2 linked regions of the Niabella yanshanensis genome follow. The protein of the gene in region 1 interacts with the protein of each later gene in a pairwise test. Links are inferred from orthologs where the notes say so. Each region holds a gene or a part of one and is shown in the gene's direction. Other genes may lie near its edges. The genes, in order: rho and nusG.

The links.
Region 2: the proteins of rho (region 1) and nusG interact in binary tests that used the Escherichia coli proteins (3 or more experiments, as listed by UniProt). The link is inferred for Niabella yanshanensis from one-to-one orthologs.

What each region holds. Positions count from the first base shown.
Region 1 is NZ_CP139960.1:3,212,835-3,216,140, forward strand. What follows is about bases 76-3,053. They hold rho (transcription termination factor Rho), read left to right. Parts: upstream 76-692; coding sequence 693-2,414; downstream 2,415-3,053. Other genes in these bases: U0035_RS13385 (CapA family protein), read left to right, coding at 76-521; U0035_RS13395 (MFS transporter), read left to right, coding at 2,656-3,053. In the rest of the region: more of U0035_RS13385, read left to right, coding at 1-75; more of U0035_RS13395, read left to right, coding at 3,054-3,306. UniProt on the Escherichia coli protein: Facilitates transcription termination by a mechanism that involves Rho binding to the nascent RNA, activation of Rho's RNA-dependent ATPase activity, and release of the mRNA from the DNA template.
Region 2 is NZ_CP139960.1:1,876,972-1,880,142, reverse strand. Bases 328-3,170 are described here. They hold nusG (transcription termination/antitermination protein NusG), read left to right. Parts: upstream 328-1,373; coding sequence 1,374-1,967; downstream 1,968-3,170. Other genes in these bases: U0035_RS07360 (DUF6799 domain-containing protein), read left to right, coding at 2,815-3,170; U0035_RS07365 (YMGG-like glycine zipper-containing protein), read left to right, coding at 2,170-2,709; secE (preprotein translocase subunit SecE), read left to right, coding at 1,173-1,370; tuf (elongation factor Tu), read left to right, coding at 328-944. Also shown: more of tuf, read left to right, coding at 1-327; more of U0035_RS07360, read left to right, coding at 3,171-3,171. UniProt on the Escherichia coli protein: Part of the processive rRNA transcription and antitermination complex (rrnTAC). The complex forms an RNA-chaperone ring around the RNA exit tunnel of RNA polymerase (RNAP).

The sequences.
Region 1 (3,306 bases):
GGAAAATAAGTTCCGTTATTAAAGAAGCCAAAGAATTGGCAGACATCATAGTTATATTTTTTCACGGCGGTGCAGAAGGCGTTCATGCGGAAGCTGTGCTAAGAAAGCAGGAAACCAGCTTCAATGAAAACCGGGGCAATGTGTACGAAATGGCACACCATTGTATTGACGAGGGAGCCGACCTGGTGATAGGTAGTGGTCCGCATGTAACCCGTGGAATGGAAATTTATAAGGAGAAACTGATTGCTTATAGTCTCGGAAATTTTGCAACCTATGGTAATATGTCTTTACACGGGCCAATGGGATATGCGCCTTTGCTAAAGGTTTACCTTAATAAAAAGGGACATTTTGTAAAAGGGTCTGTGCTTCCTGTTATTCAAAAACCGGGAAAGACATCTCATCCGGCCGCCGATTCGGGCAGGCAGGCAATAACCAAACTACAGTTTCTAAGTAAGCGGGACTTTCCTTCCAGTGTGTTAAACATCAATAACGACGGATTTTTAACAATTAAAAATTTTTGAAGGTTGTCGATTTCTCCCTAATTTCGCAGAAGAAATGACCCGAAGGCTTGTGATCATCTCTGCTAATTATTGATTTTCATTTCAATAAGAGTTCACCAAAAAACAATTTCAATTATTTTTTTTGTTAATCAGCATGCTAAAGCCGGTATTTGATTAATTAAGATTACCCTTATGTATGATATTTTACAATTGAACGACATGCTCGTTCCGGAACTGTTGGATATTGCCGAGCAGTTAAATATTCCTGATGCGAAGAAATTAGATAAGCAAACCCTTATTTACCAGATTTTAGATAACCAGGCTATAGCGGGCTCTAAAACCACCTCTACGGAAGCTAAACCTAAAAGAAAACGTATTGTAAAAGCCACCACCTCTATCGGAACGGAAGAAGCTTTTGTTGAAGATGATGGAACGGAAGAGAAAGAGGAGAAAGCTAAAGCAACTTCTTCTGAGAAAGCCAAGGCTCCGGCTAAGAAAGCCAAAGCTCCGGCAAAAAAGAAAAAACCTGTCCGCCAGGCAGGCGGGGCTGCAGCTAAAAAAGAAGAATCAGCTGAAACCGGCGATCTTTTTGACGTCGACAAAGGTGTTGAAGAATTCACTGAAGAACCTGCGGGCGATAAAGACGAATTCAGCCTTGACCCGGCTACTGCTTCTTTCATTGAGCAGGCATTCAAAGCCACGGAAAAATTTGCCAACCCGGCACCTGTGGTAATAGAAGAACCTGTGGTTAAAAGCTTTAGCCCAAGAAAAGAAAAAGAAGCCACTTTTAATGTAGAGTTTGATGGCGTTATTTTAAGCGAAGGTGTATTGGAAATGATGCCCGATGGTTATGGCTTTTTAAGGTCGTCAGACTACAATTATCTTTCCAGCCCGGATGATGTTTATGTATCTCCATCGCAGATTAAACTATTTGGTTTAAAAACCGGCGATACCGTACATGGGGCTGTACGTCCGCCCCGCGAAGGTGAAAAATATTTTGCGCTGTTAAAAGTAGATACGATCAATGGTAAGAGCCCAGAAGAAGTGCGTGATCGCGTACCTTTTGACTACTTAACCCCTTTATTCCCATACGAAAAACTGAACCTGTTTACTCGTCCGTCAGACCTGTCAACACGTATTATCGACTTATTTACGCCGATCGGTAAAGGCCAGCGTGGTTTAATTGTAGCGCAGCCTAAAACAGGTAAAACGATGTTGTTGAAAGCAGTAGCCAATGCCATTGCAGAAAATCATCCTGAGTGTTACCTGATGGTAGTGCTGGTAGACGAACGTCCGGAAGAGGTTACCGATATGGAAAGAAGCGTAAAAGCAGAAGTAATTGCTTCTACTTTTGATGAGCCTGCAGAAAAGCACGTTAAAGTATCTACAGTGGCCCTGCAGAAGGCAAAAAGGCTGGTAGAGTGCGGACATGATGTAATTATTCTTTTAGACTCTATTACACGTTTGGCCCGTGCGCACAATACGGTATCGCCAGCTTCCGGTAAAGTATTAAGCGGCGGTGTGGAAGCCAATGCGATGCAGAAGCCTAAACAGTTTTTCGGTGCCGCCCGTAAAATTGAAAATGGCGGTTCATTAACCATACTGGCTACTGCTTTGATTGATACCGGAAGTAAAATGGACGAGGTGATCTTTGAAGAATTTAAAGGTACCGGTAACATGGAGCTTCAGTTAGACAGGAGATTAGCTAATAAGCGTATCTATCCTGCAATTGATCTGACCGCTTCGTCTACACGCCGTGATGACCTGTTATTAGACAGAGAGGTACTGCAAAGAATGAATTTACTGCGCGTTTACCTGGCTGAGATGAAAACAGAAGAGGCGATGTCGGAATTATTGAAGCGTATGAAAGGAACCAAGAGCAACGAAGAATTTTTGGCGAGTATGAACTCTTAATTATAAAAACATTATAGTTAAAGCCCGGTACCGTCAACGTACCGGGCTTTTTTAATGCTATAAAAAGAACCGCAATGAAACCGACATGATTAAAATTTTCATTTTTATCACACTCCGAAGGAGTCTCCAACGGAGTTATTTGAACCTTTGGACAGGGTAATTAAAATTTAATCATCAAAGGCACCCCGTCCGAACGGGTCATCCGGGCGGATATTCGACTAAAATCAATAACCATGTACGAATGAAAACAAGGAAATTTTTTAACTTATATGTAGACTCTTACCGGGGTTTATCAACACCTGCCTGGATGCTGGCACTGGTAATGCTGATCAACAGAACAGGCGCCATGGTGCTTCCCTTTATGGCTATTTATATGCGTGATCACCTGCATTTTTCTTTGGAAGAAGCAGGTATCGTTTTGAGCTTTTTTGGACTAGGCTCACTGCTAGGCAATATTGCCGGCGGATGGCTCACCGATAAATTCGGTAGTTTCAAAGTACAATGCCTGAGTCTCTTCCTGGCAGCGCCACTGTATATTTTAATCGGAAAATTTCATACAGTAGAGGCGCTCTCCGCTGGTATTTTTACCCTGTCGTTTATTGCCGATCTCTTCAGGCCGGCTAACTCTGCCGCAATTACCAGCTATGCCAAACCTGAGAATTTAACGCGCGCTTTTTCATTAAACAGGATGGCCATTAACCTGGGGTTTTCTTTCGGCCCTTTTTTGGGTGGCTTGCTGGCTGCTATCTCTTACGATTTATTATTCTGGGGTAATGCTATTGGTTGCTTTATAGCAGCCATACTTTTCTATAGCTATTTTAATAATCGAAAAGCACAAAAGGCTAAAGCCGCTGTTCGTATAGTAACTGCTGAAAATAGCAAACAACAAGCT
Region 2 (3,171 bases), 1.3 Mb from region 1 along the record:
GCCCAGGTCACGCTGACTACGTAAAAAATATGATCACAGGTGCTGCTCAGATGGATGGCGCTATCCTTGTAGTTGCTGCTACTGACGGTCCTATGCCTCAAACTAAAGAACACATCCTTTTGGCTGCACAGGTAGGTGTACCTAAAATGGTGGTTTTCTTAAATAAAGTTGATTTGGTTGACGATCCTGAACTTTTAGATTTAGTTGAAATGGAAGTTCGTGATGAGTTAAGCAAACGTGGTTTTGATGGTGATAACACTCCAATCATTAAAGGTTCTGCAACCGGCGCATTAGCTGGTGACGAAAAATGGATTGGCGCTATCACTGAGTTGATGGATGCAGTTGATACTTATATTCCTCTTCCTCCTCGTCCGGTTGATCTGCCAATGCTGATGTCTGTAGAAGATGTATTCTCTATTACAGGTCGTGGTACAGTTGCTACAGGTCGTATTGAAAGAGGTAAAATCAAAACCGGTGATCCAGTTGAGATCGTAGGTTTGATGGAAAAACCTTTAACATCTACTGTAACAGGTGTTGAAATGTTCCGCAAAATATTAGACGAAGGTGAAGCTGGTGATAACGCAGGTTTATTATTACGTGGTATTGAGAAAACTCAAATCCGTCGTGGTATGGTAATTTGTAAGCCAGGTTCTATCACTCCTCACACTGAGTTCAAAGGCGAAGTTTACGTATTGAGCAAAGATGAGGGTGGTCGTCACACTCCATTCTTCCAAAAATACCGTCCTCAGTTCTACTTCCGTACAACTGACGTAACCGGAGAGTGTTCTTTACCAGAAGGTACAGAAATGGTTATGCCTGGTGATAACACTACCTTAACTGTAAAATTAATCACTCCAATCGCGATGGAAAAAGGTTTGAAATTTGCGATTCGTGAAGGTGGTCGTACAGTAGGTGCTGGTCAGGTAACTGAGATCATCAAGTAAGAATTAATTTCTTTGAAATACTAAACATTAGCTAATTAGCAGTTCGCTAATTAGCTAATTAGTTTACGGGCATCGTCCAATGGTAGGATACCGGTCTCCAAAACCGTTGATCTGGGTTCGAATCCTAGTGCCCGTGCAATCATTTGTTGTTTGATGTTTAAAGTTTAAAGTTAGATAAATGGCATAGCCAAGCTTTAAACCTTGAATCTTAAACTTTAAACTTTATAGATGAACAAATTTGGCAATTATTTAAAGAATAGCTATAAAGAATTAGCTGAAAAAGTAACCTGGCCCGATTGGGCTCAGTTACAGCAATCTACTATGATTGTATTGGTTGCTACTATTCTCATTACGCTTTTAGTTTGGATTATGGACTTTTTAGCGGGTGGCGGCCTTAACTTCTTGTACAAAATATTATACAGCTAAGAAATGGTAGAGAATATTGTTGATAATAATGCCGCAGAAGCTGCTCCACAACAGGATACCAAATGGTACGTGTTGCGTGTGGTGAGCGGTAAAGAGCGCAAGGTTAAGGAGTATCTGGATAAGGAAATTTCTCGCAGCCCATTCGAAAAAGTAGTTAAACAGGTGTTCCTGCCTGTTGAAAAAGTATACAAGGTGCAGAATGGGAAGAAGGTAATGCGCGAAAGAAACTACTACCCAGGTTATGTGATGATTGAAGTGCAGGATGGTAAGATGAGCGATGATTTACGTGATTTGGTAGTTGGAACGAATAGTGTTATTCATTTTTTAGGAAAGGATAACCCGATCTCATTACGTAAGGCTGAAGTGAATAAGATGCTGGGCCGTATGGATGAAATGAATGAAGCGGGTGGCGTTAGTATGGTTGAGCCTTACATCGTGGGAGAAACTATTAAGATAGTAGAAGGACCATTTAACGACTTTAATGGTATTATTGAAGAGGTAAATGATGAGAAGAAGAAATTGAAAGTTATAGTTAAGATATTCGGGCGTTCAACACCGGTAGAGTTAAACTATATGCAGGTAGAAAAGATTATTTAATCTGTTTTATAAAAGTTTGTTTAAGCCGTTTCGTAAGAAACGGCTTTTTTATTAAAGTCCATTAATCGGAAGCTTCAGTTGGCTTTGGATTTCAATGGTCTGTGGCTATTGGCTTTTTTTTAAGAATTAGCGGCCAACCTCTTTGGCATAATTTTTTGTCTATTAGGTGTTAGATCATTATTACCAGACAAAATTATTTTTTATGAAAAAGTTCAGTATTGTATTAATAGCAGCAATATTATTCACCTTCTTCATCACGTCTTGCACCAGCAGGAAAAAAGATGCTGAGGCCGGTGCTGCACAGGTACAGGATACTCTTGGATTAGCTGAGTATCAAAAATGGAAAATGGAAAGTGAAATACGTGAAAAAATTGAAGCAGAAAAAGAACTGGAGAACAACGCCGCAGCAGCAGCTGCTGCTACACGAAAATCTTCCGCTTCAAGTAGTTCGAGATCAGGAAACAGAGTGTATAGAAGTAGTGGCGGCAGCAGCAGCGGAAGCAGCAACTCATCAGGTTCAGGCACTGCGTCTGCCCCGGCCCCCGCTCCTCAAAGGAAGGGAATGAGTCATACTGCTAAAGGAGCTATCGTAGGCGCGGCTTCAGGTGCGGTGATCGGAGCGGTGGCTAACAAAAAGAACCGGTTAGGTGGGGGTGTTGTAGGTGGTGTTATAGGAGCAGCAACCGGCGCGGGTGTGGGTGCTATCGTAGATAAGAAAGAAAGGCAGAGGAATGGTTATTAGTATGCATTAGGGCAAAGCGGTTTTGGGCCGCTTTTGTCATATATATTCCTTATTTTTAACTACCTCCGGTGAATGTAAGTCATCACCGGAACCAAACTTAAACAAATGAAAAAACTATTACTGGCAGCTGCAGTAGCTTCGATAGCTGTTGCATGTAACAATGAAGCTAATCAAACTGAAGCGAATGACACCGTTGCAATTACTCCTGTTGATACATTACCGGTAGCAGAAACCTTCTCGGATTATAAAGAAGGCGATGTCATTAGAAAAGACGGTCAGTTGGTTGTATACACCAATGGTGCCTGGGTTGCAGTTGAAAAAGACCTGGTATTGGACAATGGAGTTACCGTTAAAAAGAACGGTGAAATTGTTGACCAGAACGGCAGAACCATCGTCCTGGAAGACGGCGAAAGGGTAACTAAAACAGGTTTGTTTTTCAACAGGGCGGGTGCAGCAGTAGAA